DNA from 2 places in the Achromobacter sp. RT286_PF genome. Region 1 is predicted to be linked to the other one. Evidence: predicted binding sites of a transcription regulator. Region 1 holds the regulator's gene; the other holds the start of a gene.
What was found. The regulator NrdR, encoded in region 1, represses ribonucleotide reductase genes. The targets are predictions, from matches to a motif close to CACNANATNTNGTG.
Positions count from the first base shown of each region.

Region 2: AC6LJY_RS26565 (ribonucleoside-diphosphate reductase subunit alpha) is a predicted target of NrdR. The motif match lies at 6,978-6,991, and genes of this name have one in related genera.

Region 1 is NZ_JCBAMR010000019.1:87,657-99,225, forward strand. It holds gene ribD (bifunctional diaminohydroxyphosphoribosylaminopyrimidine deaminase/5-amino-6-(5-phosphoribosylamino)uracil reductase RibD) at 1-363, opposite strand, end outside; gene AC6LJY_RS16455 (cysteine hydrolase family protein) at 596-1,159, shown strand; gene AC6LJY_RS16460 (GlxA family transcriptional regulator) at 1,177-2,139, shown strand; gene nrdR (transcriptional regulator NrdR) at 2,212-2,691, opposite strand; gene glyA (serine hydroxymethyltransferase) at 2,912-4,162, opposite strand; gene AC6LJY_RS16475 (YbhB/YbcL family Raf kinase inhibitor-like protein) at 4,431-5,087, opposite strand; gene tyrS (tyrosine--tRNA ligase) at 5,160-6,389, opposite strand; gene AC6LJY_RS16485 (M23 family metallopeptidase) at 6,647-8,056, shown strand; gene AC6LJY_RS16490 (anhydro-N-acetylmuramic acid kinase) at 8,136-9,269, shown strand; gene erpA (iron-sulfur cluster insertion protein ErpA) at 9,339-9,710, opposite strand; gene AC6LJY_RS16500 (DUF6776 family protein) at 9,797-10,546, opposite strand; gene argC (N-acetyl-gamma-glutamyl-phosphate reductase) at 10,593-11,569, opposite strand, start outside.
Region 2 is NZ_JCBAMR010000059.1:7,953-19,521, forward strand. It holds gene AC6LJY_RS26545 (D-alanine--poly(phosphoribitol) ligase) at 1-816, shown strand, start outside; gene AC6LJY_RS26550 (YggT family protein) at 868-1,428, opposite strand; gene AC6LJY_RS26555 (histone H1-like DNA-binding protein) at 1,577-2,341, opposite strand; gene AC6LJY_RS26560 (ribonucleotide-diphosphate reductase subunit beta) at 2,689-3,885, opposite strand; gene AC6LJY_RS26565 (ribonucleoside-diphosphate reductase subunit alpha) at 3,905-6,835, opposite strand; gene AC6LJY_RS26570 (indolepyruvate ferredoxin oxidoreductase family protein) at 7,139-10,645, opposite strand; gene AC6LJY_RS26575 (Lrp/AsnC family transcriptional regulator) at 10,776-11,225, shown strand; gene AC6LJY_RS26580 (hypothetical protein) at 11,493-11,569, shown strand, end outside.

The DNA.
Region 1 (11,569 bases):
CGTCGTCACGTGGATGCCGGCGGTGCGCAAGCGCGCCAGCCCCTGCCCGTTGACCAGCGGGTTGGGGTCGCCGATGGCGACGACCACGCGCGCCGGCCGGGCCGCCAGCACGGCGTCAACACAAGGCGGTGTGCGCCCGAAATGGCTGCAGGGCTCAAGCGTGACGTAGATCGTGGCGCCTGTTACGTCGTGGCCACGCGCCTTGGCGTCACGCAACGCGCCGATTTCGGCATGAGGGCCGCCAGGAGGCTGCGTGGCGCCCTCTCCCAGCACTTGCCCATCGCGCACGATGACGCAGCCTACGCGCGGGTTCGGCGCGGTGGTGTAAAGCACGCTTTCGGCCAGCGCCAGGGCGCGGCGCATCCAGGAAATATCGTCGGATTCGCTTGGGTGTGTCATGGCGGAATTGTATGTCCGGCGACGCGCATGCGGTCGTTCCGGCAGGCCGCGGATAGGGGTAAGCTGCTGGCAGGGACCTCGCAACAGGAATGTCCGTTTTGGGCCGATAACGGGCCCGGGAATGGCTCGCCGGGCGCCGCAAGGCGTCGCAGAATACCGCTACCCCCTCAAAAACCCTAGGCCTGGAGGCCGGACCATGAAACAAGCACTGATCGTCATCGACGTCCAAGAGTCTTTTCGGCAACGTCCGTTTTGGGACGAAACCGAGTACCCCGCGTTCGTGACGCAGCTCCAGGGCCTGATCGATTCGGCGCGCGCCAAAGACATTCCGGTGCTGCAGGTGTTTCACAAAAGCCCGTCGGACGACGCCTCCAACCCCTTCTCGCTGGCTTCGGGACAAGTCAAAACGCTTGCCGAGCTCCGCGTTTCGCCCACGGCCGTTTTCCACAAAACCGTGCATTCGTCGCTGTTTGCGGTTGATGCCAACGGCGCAACGCTGCACGATTGGTTGCGTGAAAACGGGGTGGAAGGCGTCATCGTCAGCGGCATCCGCACTGAACAATGCTGCGAAACCACCTCGCGCCACGCCAGCGATGCGGGTTTCAAAGTGGTGTTTCCGACGGACGCCACGCTGACCTTCGCGATGCAAAGCCCTTCGGGCAAGCATTACAGCCCGGCCGAGATTCGCGACCATACCGAACTGGTACTGAACGGCCGCTTCGCGCGCATTGCGCGGGCAGCGGACGCGCTGGCGGGCTGAAACGAGGCCGGGCACCCATGATTCCGGTGTATTTCGTTCTACCGCGCGGCATTGTTCTCTTGGACCTGGCGGGGCCGGCGGAAGCGTTCCGCGTGGCCAACAAGCTGTGCCCGGGTACGTTCGAACAGCACTTTTGCGGACCCTCACCGGAAGTGGAAAGTGGGATTACGGGCTTGCATCTGGCCCGCATCCGGCCACTGCCGGCGACGCTGCCAGCCAATGCGATGGTCATTATTTCGGGCGTGGTCGGCCAACATACCCGTCTGGAGGACCCCGACGCGCACGCCATCATCAAGTGGCTGGCCGTCCGCCATCCCGCCGACGGCTTCACGCTGATGACGGTGTGCGCGGGCGCGCTGTTTGCGGCCTCGGCGGGGCTGACCCGCCAGCGCGACTGCACCACCCACCACTCATGCCTGGCGCAACTGAGCAGTATTGATCCCAGCGCCCGCGTGCATGACAACCGCATCTTCATCGAAGACGGCAACCTGGTCAGCAGCGCGGGCATCACCGCCGGCATCGACCTGGCGCTGCATATGGTCGCGCGTCACTGCGGGCCGCGCGTGGCCAGCGAGGTCGCGCGCGAGATGGTCGTCTACCAGCGCCGCGCGGGCACCGATACCGCGCTGTCGCCATGGCTGGAACACCGCAGCCACATGCACCCCACCGTGCACCTCGTGCAGGACGCGGTGATTCGCGATCCCGCCGCGCCATGGTCCGCGCAATCGTTGGCGGACCAGGCGTACACCAGCCCTCGGCACCTTACCCGGCTGTTCCGTGAGCATGCCGGCTGCACACCGATGGATTACCTGTACCAGATCCGGGTGGCGCTGGCGCGCGACTTGCTGCGTGAAACCCGGCTGGACCTGGAGCGCGTGGCCGAAAAATCCGGGTTCGGATCTGCCCAGCACATGCGCCGCGTTTGGCGCAAATTTCAGCCCCAATCCCCCAGCCTGGCGCGTTCGGCGCCCATGCAATAGCGGCGCCGAAGCGCCGCTGTTTCACCGCCATATCGGCACCGCCCGACAACGCCGGCCTCTGCGAACGTCGACTTATTCCTTGCGCAACTTGCCGGGCAGCAGTGGCCCCTGCATTTCACGGATGGCCTCGACGAATTCGCCGATGTCCTCGAAGCTTTTGTAGACCGAGGCAAAGCGAACGTACGCCACCTTATCCAGCTTGCGCAGCTCGTTCATGACCAGCTCGCCGATATGTTCCGACGGCACTTCGCGTAGCCCGCTGGCCAGCAATTGCTCTTCGATGCGTGCGACCGCGGCGTCCACGTCTTCAGTACTGACGGGTCGCTTGCGCAGGGCCAGGCTCAGGCTGGCGCGCAGCTTGACGGGATCGTAGTCGCTGCGGCTGCCATTGCGCTTCACGATGGAAGGCATGGCAAGTTCCACCCGCTCGTAGGTGGTGAATCGCTTGTCACAGGACAGGCAACGGCGGCGGCGACGGATGGCGTCGCCCTCTTCCGACACCCGGCTGTCGACGACCTGCGTTTCGGCATTGCCGCAAAATGGACACCGCATGTGTGTTCCCTATAGGCACGAATGGCAAAATTTGAGCATATTGTAACGACGCGCCCATGGGAAGCGCCGACAGGGATTAATTTGTCCCTAATATTTTCGCTGAATGGCGCGAGGATACCGCAGTGCCGCGCAAAGCAAAGGGACGGCGCCTTGCGGGGCCGTCCCTTAATCCGTCGCCCGCGCGGCGAACCGCGCAGGCTGACTGTTTACCGCGTATGGCTTAACGCTTGCCGTACACGGGCAGGCGCGAGGTCAACTCGTTGACGCGGGCACGCACGGCGGCGATGTTGGCTTCGTCGCGCGGGTTGTCCAGCACGTCGGCGATCAGGTTGGCGGTGAGTTCGGCGTCGGCTTCAGTGAAACCGCGCGTGGTCATGGCCGGGGTGCCCAGGCGGATGCCGCTGGTCACGAAGGGCTTTTCCGGGTCGTTCGGAATGGCGTTCTTGTTGACCGTGATGTGGGCCTGGCCCAGCACGGCTTCCGCTTCCTTGCCGGTGATGCCCTTGGAGCGCAGGTCAACCAACATGACGTGGCTTTCCGTACGGCCGGACACGATGCGCAATCCGCGCTTGACCAGCGTGTCGGCCAGCACCTTGGCGTTCTTGACCACTTGTTGCGCGTAGTCCTTGAAGCCGGGCTCCAGCGCTTCCTTGAAAGCCACGGCCTTGCCGGCGATGACGTGCATCAGCGGGCCGCCTTGAATGCCGGGGAAGATGGCCGAATTGACGATCTTCTCGTGCTCGGCCTTCATCATGATGACGCCGCCGCGCGGGCCGCGCAGCGACTTGTGCGTGGTCGACGTGACGAAGTCGGCATGGGGAACCGGATTGGGATAGGCGCCGCCGGCGACCAGACCCGCGTAGTGGGCGATGTCGACCATGAACAGCGCGCCGTTTTCGCGGGCGATGCGGGCCATGCGTTCGAAGTCGATGTGCAGGGCGTATGCCGACGCGCCGGCCACGATCAGCTTGGGCTTGTGTTCCTTGGCCAGCTGCTCGACTTGCGCGTAGTTCAGGACTTCGTTTTCGTCCAGGCCGTACGAGATGAAGTTGTACAGCTTGCCGGAAGCGTTGACCGACGCGCCGTGCGTCAGGTGGCCGCCTTCAGCCAGGCTCATGCCCAGCACGGTGTCGCCCGGCTTGAGCACGGCCATGTACACGCCCTGGTTCGCTTGCGAGCCCGAGTTCGGTTGTACGTTGGCGGCTTCAGCGCCAAAAATCTGCTTCAGGCGGTCGATAGCCAGTTGCTCGACCACATCCACGTATTCGCAACCGCCGTAGTAACGCTTGCCCGGGTAGCCTTCGGCGTACTTGTTCGTGAGCTGCGTGCCTTGGGCTTCCATGACGGCCGGGCTGGCGTAGTTCTCCGAAGCGATCAGCTCGATGTGCTGCTCTTGGCGAACGTCTTCCTTCTGGATGGCGGCCCAAACGTCCGGGTCAGCCTTGGACAAGGTAAGGTTGCGGTCAAACATGACGGGGGATTCCTGAGGCGGTAAGAGAGGAGAAAGCAGTGTCGGGTGGGTAAACCCGAAGAATTTGCGTAGTTTACCGCGTCAACCAGAATCAATTGCCGCCAAAATGCGCCGAAGGCAGGCAATTTTCGGCCGACGGGCGCGAAAACCACGGCACAGGCTGACGGCGGGAAATCGCGCTCATACCGACTTGAAGAAGATTCATGCAAGGCGCCGCATAAAAAAAGGGCCGCACTCAACGGCGGCCCTTTTGGTTTTTGCAACGGCGTCAGGTCGCTGACGTTGCGCCGATCTGTTTAGGCGCCAGCCGCGGGTTCAGCGTGTAGGTGCCCGTGACCGAAGCCTGCGCCAGCACGTGCTTTTGCATGGCGCGCAGCGCGTCTTCGCCGGTGAATGAACCGTTCAGGTTCAGGCTCTGGACGTCCAGCGCATACAGCGTGAACACGTAGCGGTGGACGATGGAATCGTTCCAGGGCGGGCACGGGCCGTCGTAGCCGAAGTAGTCGCCGCTCATGTCGTGGTCGTTGGCGAACCAGGACGAATACGAGTTGATGCCCTGGCGGGCGTCCATCGGCGCCAGCGGGCCGCCCTTTCCGCGCGGCGTGATCCCATTGGAGAACGCGCCTTCGTCGATTTCGCGAAGATCCGCCGGCAGGTCCACCAGCACCCAATGGAAGAAATCAACGCGGGGCAGGTCGGCGGGCACTTCGCGGCCTTCCTGGTTGACGTCATCGGGCTGCGACGGCACGTCCGGATCATGGCAGATCAACGCAAACGACTGCGTTCCCGCCGGGACGTCGTCCCACGAAAACTGCGGGTTGTGGTTGTCTGCCAGCGCGACGTGCGATTGCGCATCGACTTTGCCGAACGCATAACGCTCGGGAATCGACTCGTGATCGGAAAAAGACAAACTCGAAAGTTTCATGTCGTGCTCCTTGAAATGCCGCAAAGGCGTACCAGCCTTCGTCCGTACCCTCAGCGTATCAAAACTTCGCAATCATGGGTTCAAGTTAACACGCGCGAACTTGCGCTTGCCCACTTGCACCACGTAGGTGCCCGCCGGCAATTGCAACGATTTATCTTCCACCCGATCGCCATTGACGCGCACCCCGCCCTGCTCGACATTGCGCTGCGCCTCGGAACCGGACGCGACCAGGCCGGCCTCGCGCAGCAGCTTCAGGATGCCGACGGGCGCGCCGCCGATATTCACTTCGGGCATGTCTTCGGGGATGGCGCCGTCACGGAAGCGCGCCTCGAACGAGGCCAGCGCGTCGTCCGCCGCCTTGGCCGAATGAAAGCGCGTGATGATTTCCTGAGCCAGCATGACTTTGGCATCACGCGGGTTGCGCCCGCCATCCGTCTCTTGCTTGAGGGCGGCGATGTCTTCCAGCGAGCGGAACGACAGCAGTTCGAAGTAGCGCCACATCAGCGTGTCCGAAATGGACATCAGCTTGCCGAACATCGAATCGGGCGACTCTGAAATGCCGATGTAGTTGCCCTTGGACTTGGACATTTTCTCGACGCCGTCGGTACCGACCAGCAGCGGCATCGTCAAAATGCACTGGGGCTCCTGGCCATATTCCTTTTGCAGCTCGCGCCCGACCAGCAAGTTGAATTTCTGATCGGTGCCCCCCAGCTCCAGATCGGACTTCAGCGCCACGGAGTCATAGCCCTGCATCAGCGGATACAGGAATTCGTGCACCGAAATCGGGATGCCACCCTTGAAGCGCTTGGTGAAATCCTCGCGTTCCATCATGCGGGCAACCGTATAACGGGACGCCAGCTGGATCATGCCCCGAGCACCCAGCGGATCGCACCATTCGGAGTTGTAGCGGATCTCGGTACGCGCCGGGTCCAGCACCAGGCTGGCCTGCGCGTAATACGTCTTGGCGTTGGACTCGATCTGCTCTCGCGTGAGCGGCGGGCGGGTGCTGTTGCGGCCGCTGGGGTCGCCGATGGTCGAGGTGAAATCGCCGATCAGGAAGATGACGTTGTGGCCAAGGTCCTGCAACTGGCGCATCTTGTTCAGCACCACCGTGTGGCCCAGATGGATGTCGGGCGCGGTGGGGTCCAGCCCCAATTTGATGCGCAGCGGCACACCAGTGGCGCGGCTTTTTGCCAGCTTGCGCGCGAATTCGGATTCAACCAGCAGTTCGTCGCAACCGCGCTTGGCTATACGCAGATCAGCTTCGACTTCAGGAGTGATAGGGGCTTCAGAGGGAGACATGGCAGGGGGACCAAAGCGGCTTCAGCCGACAAAAAGGTGTAAAAAGTGACGAAAACTATCGAAAATTCTAGCCGAATCAGCTAGGATACCGCCCAATCATACGCAACTGCCATATATACGCAGTTGTGGTTCGGTCTACCACCCGTTGTTCACAAGATGCGCCCCGCGCCAGCCCTTGCCCCGGATATCGTGGCGCGCGGGGGCCGTTCGTGTCACGCACCCTGCGAGCTCATGCCACCTGAGAGGGTATCTTCACGATGAATCGTGGCCTCCACGAACTGGCGAGTAGCATCAAGCGCAAAGTTGCTGCCCTGTTTGCGCCCGTTGAGCCCAAGCCGCATCGCTCGGGACTTTTCCGTCGCACTGTTCTCGTCACCGCTATTGGTCTGTTTGCCGGCGCCGCCGCCCTGGGCATGGTGCAGCAACCCGACCGCTCCGAACTCCCCCCGTCCCGCATCATCCAGAGCGTTCTGCCGCTGACTGCCGAGCAGGTCGAAGTCAGCACGCCCAGCGCCGCGCCGTACATCAGCGAAACCCGCATTCGCTCCGGCGACACGCTGGCCGCGGTGTTGCAGCGCCTGGAGCTGGACGCGCCCAGCCTGCAAACGTTCCTGACGCATGACCCCAGCGCCCGCAGCATCTACAAGCTGTACCCGGGCCGCTCGGTGCAAGCCGCCACGGACGAACAGGGCAACCTGATCTGGCTGCGTTACATCCATACGCCGGGCAACGAGACCGACGGCCAGGTCGTCACGCGCATGCTGCACGTCGCCCCTGCCGGCGACACCTACAAGGCCGAGGAAGTCACCGAAAGCACCGAGCGCCAGACGCGCGTTGCCGTGGGCACGATCAAGTCGTCGCTCTTTGGCGCGACCGACTCCGCCGGCATTCCGGACTCGGTCACCATGCAGATGGCCGACATCCTCAGCGCCAAGATCGACTTCCTGCGAGACCTGCGCCAAGGCGACCAGTTCCGTGTGGTCTACGAAGTCCGCTCGCACGACGGCCGCTATGCCGGCGCGGGCCGCGTGCTGGCTCTGGAATTCATCAACGGCGGCAAGACCTACAACGCTGTCTGGTTCAGCCCTGACGAAAAATCCGGTTCGTACTACGACTTCGACGGCACCAGCCTGCGTGGCGCGTTCCTGCGCACCGCGTTGAAGTTCAGCCGTATCAGCTCGACCTTCGGCATGCGCATGCATCCCATCCACAAAACGTGGACGGGTCACAAGGGCGTGGACTACGCGGCGCCTTCGGGCACGCCGATCCACTCCACGGCGGATGGCACGGTCGAGTTCTCGGGCTGGCAGAACGGTTACGGCAACGTCGTCATCGTGAAGCACCACGGCAAGTATTCGACGCTGTACGCGCACCAGAGCCGCATCGCCGAGGGCATCACCAAGGGCGCCAAGATCTCGCAGGGGCAACTGCTGGGCTATGTCGGTTCTACCGGCTGGGCCACCGGCCCGCACCTGCACTACGAGTTCCGCGTGGACAACCAGCCGATCGACCCGCTGGCGGTGGACCTGCCCGTTGCTCGTGCCCTGGAACCGGCGGAAGTCCGTGCATTCAACAATGCCGTGGCGCCCTACAAGCAACAGATCCAGCTGCTGACGCAATTCCAGCAGACGCTGCCCGACGCGTTGACCAACGTGGCCAGCCGCTAGGCGGCCAGATCCGCAAACGTCCAGAAAGGCGGCCCGCGCAAACTCTGCCGGCCGCCTTTTTCTTTTTATCGAGGCGCCCGTGAACTCCACTTCAACCGCATCGCCCGCACACCAGGGGCTTTATATCGGCTTGATGTCCGGCACAAGCGTCGACGGCGTGGACGGCGTGCTGGTGCGCCTGGGCGAGTCCCAGGCCCCGCAGGTGCTGGCCAGCGCCAGCCTGCCCATGCCGGAAAACCTGCGGCGCGAGCTCTTGGCGCTGAACGTTTCCGGCAACGATGAGCTGGCTCGCGCCGCCTTGGCCGCCAATGCGCTTGCCCGCTTGTATGCGCAAGCGGTTTCCGCCCTGCTTCAGGACGCCGCAGCGGATGCCACCGACGTGATCGCCATCGGCTCGCACGGCCAGACCGTCAGGCACCGACCCGATAGCGGATATACGGTGCAATTGAATGCGCCCGCGCTGCTTGCTGAACTGACCGGGATCGACGTCGTAGCGGATTTTCGCAGCCGCGATGTGGCCGCCGGGGGCCAGGGCGCGCCGTTGGTACCCCCCTTTCACGCGGCGATCTTCGGCGCGCCGCATGGCCGTGCCGTCCTCAACCTGGGCGGTATCGCCAACGTCACCCTGCTTGTTCCGGGCCAGCCCGTGCGTGGCTTCGATACCGGCCCCGCGAACGTGTTTCTGGACGCCTGGTGCCAGCGTCACCTGGGCCAGCCGTACGACGCAGACGGCCGCTGGGCCGCCACCGGCCAGGTGGTGGCGCCGCTGCTGGAACAGTTGATCGCCAGCGAACCGTGGTTTGCGCTGCCCGCGCCCAAGTCCACCGGGCGCGACCTGTTCAACCTGCAATGGCTTGATGATCGTCTGGCGGCCTTTGACGGCCCCAAGCCCGCGCCCCAGGACGTGCAGGCCACGCTGCAACGCCTGACCGCCCGCACCGTGGCAAACGCCATCGATGCCGCGGCGGCGGGCACGCAGGACGTCTTCGTATGCGGAGGAGGCGCGCGCAACGCGGGCCTGATGCAAGAGCTGGCGTACTGCCTGCAACGGCCCGTACAGCCAACCGACGCGCTGGGCGTGCCGGCACAACAGGTCGAGGCATTGGCCTTTGCGTGGCTGGCGCAGGCGTTCGTGCAGCGGCGGCCGGCCGGGCATCCCGCCGTGACAGGTGCACGCGGGCCGCGTATTCTGGGGGCGCTGTATCCGGCCTGATCGCCCAATCACTGCAATGCAAAAAGCCCTTCGGCGTGCCGAAGGGCTTTTACTTTCCTGCCAGGGTTATTACACCGAGAACGAGGAACCGCAGCCGCACGTGGTGCTGGCGTTGGGATTGCGGATGACGAATTGCGCGCCTTCCAGGTCTTCCTTGTAGTCGATTTCGGCACCGACCAGGTATTGGAAGCTCATCGGGTCAACCAGCAGTTGGACGCCGGCCTTGTCCAGCACGGTGTCGTCTTCGTTGACGACTTCGTCAAACGTGAAGCCGTACTGGAAACCCGAACAGCCGCCACCTTGGACAAAGACGCGCAGCTTCAGGTCAGGGTTGCCTTCTTCGGCCAGCAAATCCTTCACTTTGGCGGCAGCCGAGTCGGTAAAGACCAAGCGCACAGGCGGGGCGGCCTGAAGATCGACGGTTTCGGTTACTGCATTCATGGTTCACTCCTGGCCGGGTCGGCCATATTTCGGTGAGCGGCAACGGCGCTCGCATAGTGTCACTATAGCGCAGGGCTTGACTAGACTCAAAGTTCCAGTTTGACACTTCGCGACGCGCGGACGGTTTCGCCTTCCAGGACGCTGACGGTCACGCTTTCGGGGACAAATCCCTCGGGTACGGCCAGGATGCCCTGGCTGCGTTGGTACTGATCGAACTGCAACGCCAGCGAGGCGGCCGTGGTGGTTTCGCCTGTAGTCGTTACCGGGCCGGTCTCGGCCTTGACCTGCATCGGCGCCAGGTCGACGGTAACGGTTTCGCCCTTGAGCACGCCCGTGGCTTGAAACCGCAACGCGCCCGCAAACGGCGTGCCGCCATTGCGGCCGCTGCGCATCAACAACACTTTGTAGCGCAGGCCGCCGCCTTCACGGTCGATCTGCACGCCCCGGATATCCACCGACCCTTCCGGGCCCGCAGGCAATAATTGTTCGTAGAACGCCAACTGGTCGCGCACCCGCCCGACCTCGGCCTGGGCGACGCGCAACTGCGTTTCAAGCTCTTGACGGGCCGACCGCTCAATGACGAGTTCGCCGTCCGCCGTATCCAGCTGGCTTTGCGTGTAGCGCAGCTGCGCGTTTTGCTGGCGCATGGCCTCTGCCTGCGCCTCGGCCTGTTGTGTACTGATCACCAAGGCGTCCGGCGGACGAGCCTGCCGCAGCGCATAGCCGTAACCGACGGTGCCTCCCAGCAGCACGCCGATCAGCAGCCCGGCAACGATGCGCAGCATCCCGCCTGCAGGGCGGGATGGCGAGTGGGAGGACGGGGCGTCGACGGGCATAAAGCGCGCAGGGCCGGCCACTTGCGCCGCCGGCCCGTGCAAAGCCTCAAGGCAGGATTGCCACCTGATCCAGGCCCGTGGATTCGGTAAACCCGAACATCAGGTTCATGTTCTGCACGGCCTGGCCGGCAGCGCCCTTGACCAGGTTGTCCTGCACGACCATGACGATCAGCAGGTCACCGTTGTCGGGGCGGCTAAGGGCGATGCGCAGGTTGTTGGACGCGCGCACCGACCGGGTCTCGGGCAGGCTGCCGGCGGGCATGACGTCAACAAAAGGCTCGTTGGCGTAACGCTCTTCGAACAGGGCCTGGAAGTCCGTGTCGCGCGCTTCGGGCAGGATGCGCGCGTACAACGTCGAGAACATGCCACGGATCATCGGCACCAGATGCGGCACGAAGGTCAGACCGACCTTGCCGCCGGAGATCTTTTCGAGCTGCGACGAAATTTCCGGGTGGTGACGGTGGCCCGACACGCCGTACGCCTTGAAGTTATCGGACGCTTCGGAGAACAGCGAGCCAACCTCGGCCTTGCGCCCGGCGCCCGACACGCCCGACTTGCAGTCGGCGATCAGGGATTGCGTGTCGACCAGGGCCTTGCCGCCTTCCAGCAACGGGGCCAGGCCCAGCAGCACGGTGGTCGGGTAGCAGCCGGGGTTGCCGATCACGCGCGCCTTGGCGATGGCTTCGCGGTTCAGCTCAACCAGGCCGTACTGGGCTTCAGCCAGAATTTCGGGGCACGTGTGGGGGATTTTGTACCAACGTTCGAACGTCGGGATGTCCTGCAGGCGGAAGTCCGCCGCCAGATCGATGATGCGGGTTCCGGCGGCCAGCAGCTCTTGCGCTTGCGCCATCGCCACCCCGTGCGGGGTCGCGAAGAACACCACGTCGCATTCGGTTAGCGACGCCTTTTCCGGTGCGGAGAAGGCCAGATTCACGCGACCGCGCAGGTTCGGATACATATCAGCGACCGGCAAGCCGTCTTCCTTGCGGGACGTGATGGCGGTCAATTCCACATTGGGATGCT
Region 2 (11,569 bases), on a different contig from region 1:
GCGGAGCATGGCGTGACGGTGTGGGTGTCGACCCCGTCGTTCGCGCACCAGCAGTTGGCCAACCGCGACTTTTCCCCCGCGACCTTGCCCGCGCTGCGCACGTTCCTGTTTTGCGGCGAGCCCTTGCCCGCCGCGCTGGCCAAGAAGCTGCGCCTACGCTTTCCCGATGCCGTCATCCTGAACACGTACGGCCCTACGGAAGCCACGGTGGCAACCACCTGGATCGAAGTCACCGACGCGGTGCTGGCCGCGCACGATCCGCTGCCCGTGGGCCATGCCAAACCCGATAGCGTATTGATCGTGGACGAAGGCGAGATCTGCATCGTGGGCGACCACGTGATGCGCGGCTACCTGAATCGGCCCGATCTGAACGAAGCCAAGCTCTACACCTATGAAGATGGCCGCCGCGCGTTTCGCACTGGCGACCTGGGGCTGATGCAGGAAGGTGGGCTGCTGTTTTGCCGTGGCCGCATGGACGACCAGATCAAGCTGAACGGCTATCGCATCGAGCTGGCCGAGATCGATGAGGCATTGCATGGCCTGCCGGGCGTGGAGGGCGGGGCGTGCGCGGTGCTGCGCCGGCCCGATGGCACGGCGGTGCGCTTGATTGGTTTCGTGGCGGGTGTGGCCCAAGAGCCCGATGCGCGCTTTCTGGCGCCCGACGCGCTGGCCGGCTGGAAAGAGCGCCTGGCCCAGCGGCTGCCGCCGTACATGGTGCCGTCGGAGCTGGTGGCCTGCCCGGCGCTGCCCATGTCCAACAACCACAAGATCGACCGCAAGAAGCTGGTCGAGATCTACGCCGGCATTCCGGCCTAGCGCCCTGACAAGAAAACAGGAACGGGGCGCAATGCCCCGTGTCCTGGTTTACTACAGGCCCATCATGCGCTGGCTTAGGTTGGCCAGCACCATCAGCAGGATCTGCGCCACGATCAGCAGCACCAGCGGCGAAAAGTCGATGCTGGTGCGCGGCAGGATGCGGCGGATGGGGTCCAGCATGGGCGCGGTCAGCGCCTGCAACAGCGGCATCATCGGCGCCGTCGGGTTGACCCAGGACAGCACGGCCTGGATCAGCGTCAGCCACACCACCAGGTTCAAGGCCCACTTGATGGCCATGATCAGCGCCGAACCCATGGCGGCTGGCAGCAGCGCGGCGGGAATCAGGGCGCCCAGCGCCACCAGCCAGATCAGCACGATATAGAACAGCGCGGCCAGCCAGGCGGCAACCAGGCTGGTCCAGTCGATCTTGTTGCCTGCCGGGATGACCTTGCGCAGCGGCAGCACCAGCCAGTTCGTGGCTTGGTAGATCGTGCGCGCCAGGGGGTTGAAAGCGTGGAGGCGGATCGCGTGCATCCAGGCGCGGGCAATCAATGCCGCGCCAAACAGCGTGAACACGATTTCGAGGAGGAAGCGGAAGATTTCACCGAGCATGGACGCGATCACCCAAAAAAAGAGGAGTCAATTGTCGCACGCTGCGCGCACATATTGCCGCCGCATTTGGCGGATGGCGCAGGCGCAAAAAAGCCGCCCGGCCAAGGCCAGGCGGCTCTAGTGAAGCTATTGCTTCGAACCGTCCGAATTAAGGACGGCCACCCGTGGGAAAGGGCCACGACGCGGCGGGATTCAGCGCGGTCTTTGCGCCCGGGGCAGCAGCCGTGGAGGGCGGCGTTGCGGGCTTCTTGGGAGCGGCCTTCTTGGCAGCAGGCTTCTTGGCAGCGGCGGGCTTGGCAGCAGCAGCCGGCTTGGCGGCAGCAGGAGCCTTCTTCGCAGCAGCAGGAGCCTTCTTTGCAGCAGGCGCCTTCTTGGCGGCAGGAGCCTTTTTGGCAGCGGGGGCCTTCTTGGCTACTGCTTTCTTGGCAACGGCCTTCTTGGCGGCGGGAGCCTTCTTGGCAACGGCCTTCTTTGCAACTGCCTTCTTGGCGACGGCCTTCTTGGCTACCGCTTTCTTGGCGGCAGGCGCCTTCTTGGCAACGGCCTTTTTGGCGACGGCCTTCTTGGCTACCGCTTTCTTGGCTACGGCCTTTTTGGCAACTGCCTTCTTGGCAACGGCCTTCTTGGCGACGGCTTTCTTGGCTACCGCTTTCTTGGCGGCAGGCGCCTTCTTGGCGACGGCCTTTTTAGCGACGGCCTTCTTGGCTACCGCTTTCTTGGCGACGACCTTCTTGGCTGCCGGCTTCTTGGCGGCAACCTTCTTCACTGCCGGCTTCTTGGCGGCGGCGACTTTCTTGACTGCTACCTTCTTGACAGCGGCTTTCTTGGCCGGTGCGGCCTTCTTAGCGACTGCCTTCTTGGCGGCGGGCTTCTTCGCCGCTGCTTTCTTTACGGCTTTCTTGGCTGTTGCCATGGTCATGCTCCTTAGGTTCAGGGGTCCCAGAACTTAAACCCGTGCCCCGACTCGCCAACAAGGCGAACCGTGCCCGGGCTATTCATCGGCGCATGCCGCTGTTCTGTGCGAGCAACAGCTACTACGGTTTGCGCTAATGAATTCGGCACAGCCATTTGATATGGCCCCCGCTCCTTTGGCGCGAGCCATTTCAAATGGCGCCGGTCGCAGCCTGATCACAGGCCGCCGACCGCTTGTTCTACGTGTTCGAAAACACCCTGACCAGGAAGCGCGTCATCAAGCCTGTCGCGAACGCGACGCTCTGCATTCGCAGAGCGTGCCCGCGCCGGGCCTGATGACGTACTGCTTTACTCCCAGCTCAGCGTGCCACCGGTTTGGTATTCGATCACGCGAGTTTCAAAAAAGTTGCGTTCCTTTTTAAGATCGATCATTTCCGCCATCCAGGGGAAGGGATTTTCTTCCTGCGGGTACAGCGGTTCGATACCGATTTGCTGGCAACGACGGTTGGCGATGAAGCGCAGGTAGGATTTGAACATAGGTGCGTTCAAACCCAACACGCCGCGCGGCATCGTGTCTTCGGCGTAAGCGTATTCGAGTTCGACCGCTTTGCGGAAGAGTTCTCGAATTTCTTCGCGGAAGGCCGGCGTCCACAGATGCGGATTTTCCAGTTTGACGGTGTTGATCAGGTCGATGCCGAAGTTGCAGTGCATGGATTCATCGCGAAGGATGTACATGTACTGTTCGGCGGCGCCGGTCATCTTGTTCTGGCGGCCAAGCGCCAGGATCTGCGTGAAGCCAACGTAGAAGAACAGGCCTTCCATCAAGCAAGCGAAAACGATCAGCGACTTCAGCAGCGTCTGGTCGGCTTCGGGCGTGCCCGTCTTGAAGTTGGGGTCCGCGATCGCGTCGATGAACGGGATCAGGAACTGGTCTTTGGCGCGGATGGACGGAACTTCGTTATAAGCGTTGAAGATCTCGGCTTCGTCCAGGTCCAGGCTTTCGACGATGTATTGATAAGCGTGCGTGTGGATCGCTTCCTCGAATGCCTGGCGCAGCAGGAACTGGCGGCATTCGGGAGCCGTGATGTGGCGGTAGGTGCCCAACACGATGTTGTTCGCGGCCAGCGAGTCGGCCGTGACGAAGAAACCCAGGTTGCGCTTGACGATGCGGCGTTCGTCTTCGGTGAGCCCGTTGGGGTTCTTCCAAAGCGCGATGTCGCGCGACATGTTGATCTCTTGCGGCATCCAGTGGTTGGCGCACGTGGCCAAATACTTTTCCCACGCCCACTTGTACTTGAACGGCACAAGTTGATTGACGTCGGTTTCGCCGTTGATGATGCGCTTGTCGGCAACCTTCACGCGCTGCGCGGTAGCGGCGCCGCTGGCAGCCAGACCCGCCGCGTGTTCAGGCGCGGCAGGCGTGGGCATGGCGGTGTCGCCGAATACACCCGTCGCCGCCCGGACTTCGGGCGCAGCCTGCTGGCCGCCCGCAGGGGCGGGGGAAGCAGGTTGCGTGGCGGTGGTGTCGTCTTCCCAATTAATCATTTCAATTCTCCGGAGGCGGTTATTGGCAGGCTTCGCACTCTTCGAAGCCGGGGTCGCCCGGCCGCATGGTGCAAACCGCCCCGAGAACTTCGGGTTCCGGCAAAACAGGTGCGGCGCCCACGGCCGCGGCCGTGGATTGACCACCAGCGGTGACGGCGTTCAGTTCGCCGCCGCGGCCCGTGGACTTCTCGGCGCTGGTGGCGCCCAGGGTACGCAGGTAGTACGTGGTCTTCAGGCCACGCAGCCATGCCAGCTTGTAGGTGTCATCCAGCTTCTTGCCCGATGCGCCCGACATGTAGATGTTCAGCGACTGAGCTTGATCGATCCACTTCTGACGGCGCGACGCGCATTCAACCAGCCAGCTCGGTTCGACTTCGAACGCGGTGGCGTAGAGTTCGCGGAGTTCGGAAGGTACGCGATCGATGCGGGACAGGCTGCCGTCGAAGTACTTGAGGTCGGCGACCATGACTTCGTCCCAGAGACCGAGTTTCTTCAGGTCACGCACGAGGTAATCGTTAACGACCGTGAACTCGCCGGAGAGATTCGATTTGACGTACAAGTTCTGGAAAGTAGGTTCGATGCACGCAGATACACCAATGATATTGGAAATAGTCGCGGTTGGGGCAATTGCCACGCAATTGGAGTTGCGCATGCCGTGTTGTTTGATGCGCGCGCGCAACGTATCCCAATCGAGCGTGCTCGATTCATCAACTTCAACATGACCACCGCGTTCATCACGCAGCATCTTCAACGTGTCTTGCGGCAAGATGCCACGCGACCACAACGAACCTTCATACGATTGATAGCGACCACGTTCTTCGGCGAGCAGGCTCGACGCGAAGTACGCGTGATAGCAAACGGCTTCCATCGAACGATCAGCGAATTCAACGGCGGCTTGCGATGCGTAAGGCACGCGCATCATTTGCAGGCAGTCTTGGAAACCCATGATGCCCATGCCCACCGGACGATGGCGCGCGTTGGAATTGCGGGCCTTCTCGACGGCGTAGTAGTTGATGTCGATAACGTTGTCGAGCATGCGCATCGCGATGCTGACCGTGCGCTTGATCTTGTCGTGATCCAGTTCGAATCCGCCGCCGGCAGCCGGCTTCATGTGCGCGACCAGGTTCACCGAACCCAGGTTGCACACCGCGATTTCGGATTCGTTGGTGTTCAGCGTGATCTCGGTGCACAGGTTCGAGCTGTGGACGACGCCCACGTGTTGCTGCGGCGAACGGATGTTGCACGGATCCTTGAACGTGATCCAGGGGTGGCCGGTTTCGAACAGCATCGACAGCATCTTGCGCCACAACGTCAGCGCCGGCATCTTCTTGTACAGCTTGAGCTCGCCGCTGGCGACGCGCTTTTCGTAGCCGACATACGCTTCTTCAAACGCGCGGCCGACCTTGTCGTGCAGGTCGGGGCAGTCGGACGGCGAGAACAGCGTCCATTCACCGCCTTCCATGACGCGCTTCATGAACAGATCGGGAATCCAGTTCGCCGTGTTCATGTCGTGCGTGCGGCGGCGTTCGTCGCCGGTGTTCTTGCGCAGTTCCAGGAATTCTTCGATGTCCAGGTGCCACGATTCCAGGTACGTGCACACCGCGCCCTTGCGCTTGCCGCCCTGGTTCACCGCGACGGCGGTGTCGTTGACGACCTTCAGGAACGGAACCACGCCCTGGCTTTCGCCGTTGGTGCCCTTGATGTGGCTGCGCAGCGCGCGCACCGGGGTCCAGTCGTTGCCCAGGCCGCCGGCGTACTTGGCCAGCAGCGCGTTTTCCTTGATGGCGTCGTAGATGCCTTCCAGGTCATCGGAGACGGTCGTGAGATAGCACGACGACAACTGCGAGTGCAGCGTGCCCGAGTTGAACAGCGTCGGCGTCGAGCTCATGAAGTCGAACGAGGACAGGATCTCGTAGAACTCGATGGCGCGCGTTTCGCGGTCGGCTTCGCGCAGCGCCAGGCCCATGGCCACGCGCATGAAGAACACCTGCGGCAGTTCGATGCGGGTGCCGCGGATGTGCAGGAAGTAGCGGTCGTACAGCGTCTGCAGGCCCAGGTAGCCGAATTGCAGATCGCGCTTGGCGTTCAAGGCCTTGCCCAGGCGAGTCAGGTCATAGTTGGCCAGTTCGGGCGACAGCAGGCCGCCTTCGATGCCGCGTGCGATGAACGTGGGGAAGTATTCGGCGTAACGCGCGATCATGCCGTCTTGCGAGACTTCTTCGCCCAGCACTTCCTTGCGGATCGTGTGCAGCAAGAGGCGAGCGGTGACTTGGCTGTAGGCCGGGTCTTTTTCGACCAGCGCGCGCGCGGACAGGATGGCGGACTTGAACACTTCGTCGACGGGGATGCCGTCGTACAGGTTCTTGACCGTTTCCTTCAGGATGGCTTCGCTATCGATGAATTCGTCCAGGCCTTCGCCGGCGGCGACGATGGTCGCGCGCAACTCAGCCAGGTCCAGCGGACGGCGCACACCGGCGTCGGTGACGTTCAGCACGTGTTCTTCAGGAGCGGCGGCGGCCTTTTCCTGGCCTTCGGCGGCAGCGGCGGCGGCGCGCTCTTGCGTGCGCTTCTCGCGATACAGGACGTAGGCGCGGGCAACGTCATGTTGGCCCGAGCGCATCAGCGCCAGTTCGACCTGGTCCTGGATGTCTTCAATATGGAAGGTGCCGCCGTTGGGGCGGTTGCGCACCAGGGCGTTCACGGCCTGGCTGGTCAGGTTCTCGACCAGTTCGCGCACACGCGCGGACGCGGCGCCCTGGCCACCGTTGACGGCCAGAAAGGCCTTGGTCATGGCGATGGCGATCTTGCTGGGCTCAAACCCAACCACCGAGCCATTGCGGCGAATGATGTTGTAGCTGGCCCATTGCCCGCCATTGGCGTCGGCAGGGGAATCGGTTTGCGAGGGCGGCACGGCCGAAGGCCGGGTCACAGAGGCGATCGAAGTCTGCATGGAAGCTCCTGTGCGAAAACGCGTAGATAGCGACATGACGGCGGTCATGTCCGGTACGAATGTGGATCTTTTGAGGGGGTCGGAACGGCTTGGACGGCTTAGTCCAAAAGGCGTGGCCGACGAGAATCAGCGCTTAGGCGACCACAACATGTAGTGTAGCACCCCTCGTTGGACACTAATTCTAGTGATCGAGACCTACTGGAACAAGAAGAAGATATGACGAAGCTCACAAAAGATTGTTACTAAATGCACTGGGCGCGCCCAGTAAGGCGCGCCCAGGACTGCACCGCTCAGAGCGACTGTTTATGCGGTTTTCCGCAGGGGTATGTCGCGCGGGGCCGGTGCCATATAGCTCTGCATCAATCGACCCAATTGCGTCCGGTACTTCTCGACGTTCGCAGACTTCACGTGGCCGTAGCCGCGGATGGTTTCTGCAAGGCCGGCGATTGTAGCTGCTTGCGCGATCTTGTCGCGGGTCAACCCTACAAGAAGCTGGTCTATGGTCTGGCGGTACTCGGTGACAAGCGCCCGCTCCATCTTGCGTTCGGCGGTGTGGCCGAACGGGTCGAACCAGGTGCCGCGCAGTCCTTTCAACCGTGTCAGCAATTTCAGTGCCGACATGGTGCGCGGCCCCAGCGTCATCTTGCGCGGCACACCGGTGCGCGGGTCCTTGCGGGCGAAGATCGGCGGGGCCATGTGAAAGCGCAGGCTGTAGTCGCCTTCGAACTGACCCTTCAACTGCGCCTGGAATGCCTCGCCGGTGTAGAGCCGCGCCACTTCGTATTCGTCCTTGTAGGCCATCAGCTTGAACAGGCCGCGCGCCACCGCCATCGCCAGTCGCGGCGACTTGGCCTCGGGCGCCAATTCGCGTTCGCGCGCGGCAACCGCTTCGACCACGTCCTGGTAGACGCGTGCGTAGCGGGCGTCTTGATACGCGGTCAGGTCCGCAATGCGGCGGGCCACGGCGCGTTCGAAGGTTTCCGGCACGTGCAGCTGTACCACCTGGGCACGCGGACGCAGCGCGCTTTCCAGCGCGTCGGGCTGATGCGCAGCCAGCCGGCCGCTGTCGAATGCCGCGCGGTTCGCGGCTACGGCCACGCCGTTCAGTTCGATGGCGCGGTTGATCGACGCCTGCGACAACGGCACGCCGCCGCGCTGCCAGGCATAGCCCAGCATGAACATGTTCGACAGGATGCTGTCGCCAAACAATGCCAGCGCGGCTTCGTGCGCGTCGATGGCGGCCGTGTTGGCATCGCCCGCGGCGTGGCGAATCTTGGCCAGCAACGCCTCGGGGCGCATGGCGGCGTCAGGGTCCCGCGTGAACTCGGACACGGGCGCCACATAGGTGTTGACGGTGACCTGCGTGTGCCCGCGGCGCAACGCGCCCAGCGAATCCGGCGCGACCGAGGCCACCGGGTCGCACAGGATGGCGGCATCGGCCTGCTGCCAGTCCAGTCGCACCGGACCCGCCGGCGCGCCGGCAGGCGCCAAGCGGATATGGCTGACAACGGTGCCGCCCTTTTGCGCCAGGCCGGTCAGGTCCAGCACCGCCGCCGACAGGCCTTCCAGGTGCGCGGCCATCGACACGATGGCGCCGATGGTGATGACGCCCGTGCCGCCCATGCCGGCGACCAGCAGCCGGTAGGGCCGGTCCAGCGACGGCGTGGCGGGTTGCGGCAATTGCTCGATCAGGCGTTGCAGGCGTTCCTGATCGGTCTTGGGCGCGGCGCTCTTGCGCGGCTTGCCACCCATGACCGACACGAAGCTGGGGCAGAAACCTTCTGCGCAGGAATAGTCCTTGTTGCAGCTGGATTGGTCGATCGCGCGCTTGCGGCCGTACGGCGTTTCCAGCGGCACCACCGACAGGCAGTTCGATTGCACGCCGCAGTCGCCGCAGCCTTCGCACACCGCGCTGTTGATCAGCATGCGGCGCGCCGGATCGGGGAACTGGTTCTTCTTGCGGCGGCGGCGCTTTTCGGCGGCGCACGTCTGGTCATGGATCAGCACGGTCACGCCGGCAATCTCGCGCAGCTCGCGCTGCAACGCATCCAGCTCGCGGCGGTGGTGCACCTTGATGTTGGGTCCCAGGTCCACGCCCTGGTATTTTTCAGGCTCGTCGCTGGTGACGACGATGCGCGCCACGTTCTCGCCGCGCAGTTGCTGGCAGATCTGCGGCACCGAGATCGGGCCGTCCACGGGTTGCCCGCCCGTCATCGCAACCGCGTCGTTGAACAGGATCTTGTAGGTGATGTTGGCGCGCGCGGCGACCGCCTGGCGAATCGCCAGATAGCCCGAGTGGTAGTAGGTGCCTTCGCCCATGTTCTGGAAGATGTGCGGCATCTTGGTGTAGCGCGACAGCCCGATCCAGTCCACGCCTTCGCCGCCCATCTGCGTCAGCCCGCCCGTGTCGCGGTCCATCCACGCAGCCATGTAGTGACAGCCCACGCCGGACAAGGCCTGGCTGCCCTCGGGCACCTTGGTCGACGTGCTGTGCGGACAGCCCGAACAAAAATACGGCCGGCGGCGCATGCCATCGGCGTCGTTCGACAGCGCCGACTGGCAATCGAACGCGGCCAGGTCCGTGCCCAGCGGCAGGCCGGCGCTGCGCGACAACCACGCCGCCAGCGGCCGCGCCAGCAGCGACGGGCGCAATTGGCCCGCCGACGGCACCACCGTTTCGCCGTCCAGGCCTTTCTTGCCGATGACGGTCGGGCGGTCCGGCAGGTTGAACAGCAGATCCTTGATCTGGCTTTCGACCACGGCGCCTTTTTCTTCGATCACCAGGACGTGCGACAGCCCGCGTGCAAACTCCAGCAGCCGTTCACCGTCCATCGGCCAGGTCAGGCCCGGCTTGTAGATGCGCACGGGCGCGTTGGCGGTGACGGTGTCCACGCCCAGGCGCGCCAGCGCTTCCATGGTGTCCAGATGCGCCTTGCCGACGGTGACGATGCCCACGGTGGCGCGCGGCGCCGGACAGGTCAGGCGGTCAATGCTGTGGCGGCGCGCGAAGGCGGCCACCGCTTTCATGCGCAGATTCATGCGCGCTTCCACGGCCAGCGACAGGAAGTCGCGCGCGGAATACTCCAGCGACTCGGGCGGCATGTCGGAGTTGGACGGCATGTCGTAGTGCTGCACGGCGGCGGGGGTGAACGAGTGCCCGCTTTCGATGGTTTCGGACACCGCCTTGAATGCGACCCACGTGCCGGAATAGCGCGACAGCGCCCAGCCCCATAGCGCAAAGGTCTCGTACTCGTCGATCGAGGTCGGATGCACGATCGGCATTTGCCAGCCGATCAACGACGCTTCGCTGGCGTGCGGAATCGAGGACGACACGGCGGTGTGGTCATCGCCCACCACCACCAGCACGCCGCCGTTGCGCGATGCGCCGGCCGCGTTGCCGTGATGCAGCGCATCGCCCGCGCGGTCCACGCCCGGCCCTTTGCCGTACCACATGGCGAATACGCCATCGACGTTGCGATCGGCGCGTACGCCGGCCTGCTGCGTCCCCATGACGGCGGTGGCGGCCATGTCTTCGTTGATGCCGGGCAGGAACGAGATCTTGCTGGCGTCCAGCGCCTTCTTCGCCTTCCACATGGCCATGTCCACGCCGCCCAATGGCGATCCGCGGTAGCCCGACACAAAGCCCGCCGTGTTCAGCCCGCGTTCACGGTCGACCCGTGCCTGCGTCAGCATGATTCGCACCAGCGCCTGCGTTCCCGTCAGGAAGATGCGGCCGGACTCCCGCGTAAGGTTGTCGGCAAGCTGGTAATCAAGGTCCAGCTGGGGTTCGGGGGCGGGAGTGCCGTCCATAGTGAATGCTCCTGGTATTTCGCACCATGATAGGTTCGCGAGGCATCCGATTTATTGCGTTTTTGGATCGTGCTATCCCTATAATTCGCAATGAACATTTCGTGTTCGACAAAAACCAGGAGACAAAGCGATGGACAAGACCGATATCGGCATCCTCAAGGCCTTGCAGGAGGACGGCCGGGCTTCGGCGCAGCAGCTGTCCGACAAGGTAGGGCTATCGGCCGCGCCGGTGTGGCGGCGGGTCAAGGCGATGGAAGCCAGCGGGGTGATCCAGGGCTATAGCGCGCAGGTGGACCGCAGCAAGGTGGGCCTGGGCTGCATGTTTGCGCAGATCAGCCTGGAGCGGCATTCGTCGAACACGGTTGAACACTTCGAACGCTCGGTGCGCGACGCGCCCGAAATCCTGGAGTGCTACGCCGTCACCGGCGATTCGGACTTCCTGTTGAAGATCCTGGTGGAAAGCCCCGAGGCCTACGACCGTTTCCTGCATCGCTTCCTGTTCAACATGCCGGGCATCCGCCAGACGCGCACCATCGTGGCGCTGCGCGAGATCAAGCACGAACAACGGCTGCCGTTGTGACCCAGGCCGATCGCAGCGCCCTCTATATATAGAGCGCGCGGAAAAAGCAGCCGTGGACACGCGCGCGGTGTCGCTTGAAACCAACGCATTCGTGCGCGTTCCATGGCTAAACCAGCGGCTTTGCGACGCGGACTGTTGCGCAATTGCACACCGCGCGGATCGTCGTTGATTCTTGCCCAGCGGCTCTTTAGAGTGCGTGATGTTTGCTGCGCGAGGGACGTGCCGGTGTGATCGGCGCGGCGCGTCGACAGACGTGTTGAGGAAGTCATGAGCAGTGTGTATTTGCGTTCGGCCGGCATCGCCTGCGCCGTTCTTATCCTGGCCGGGTGCGTCGCCAGGAAGCC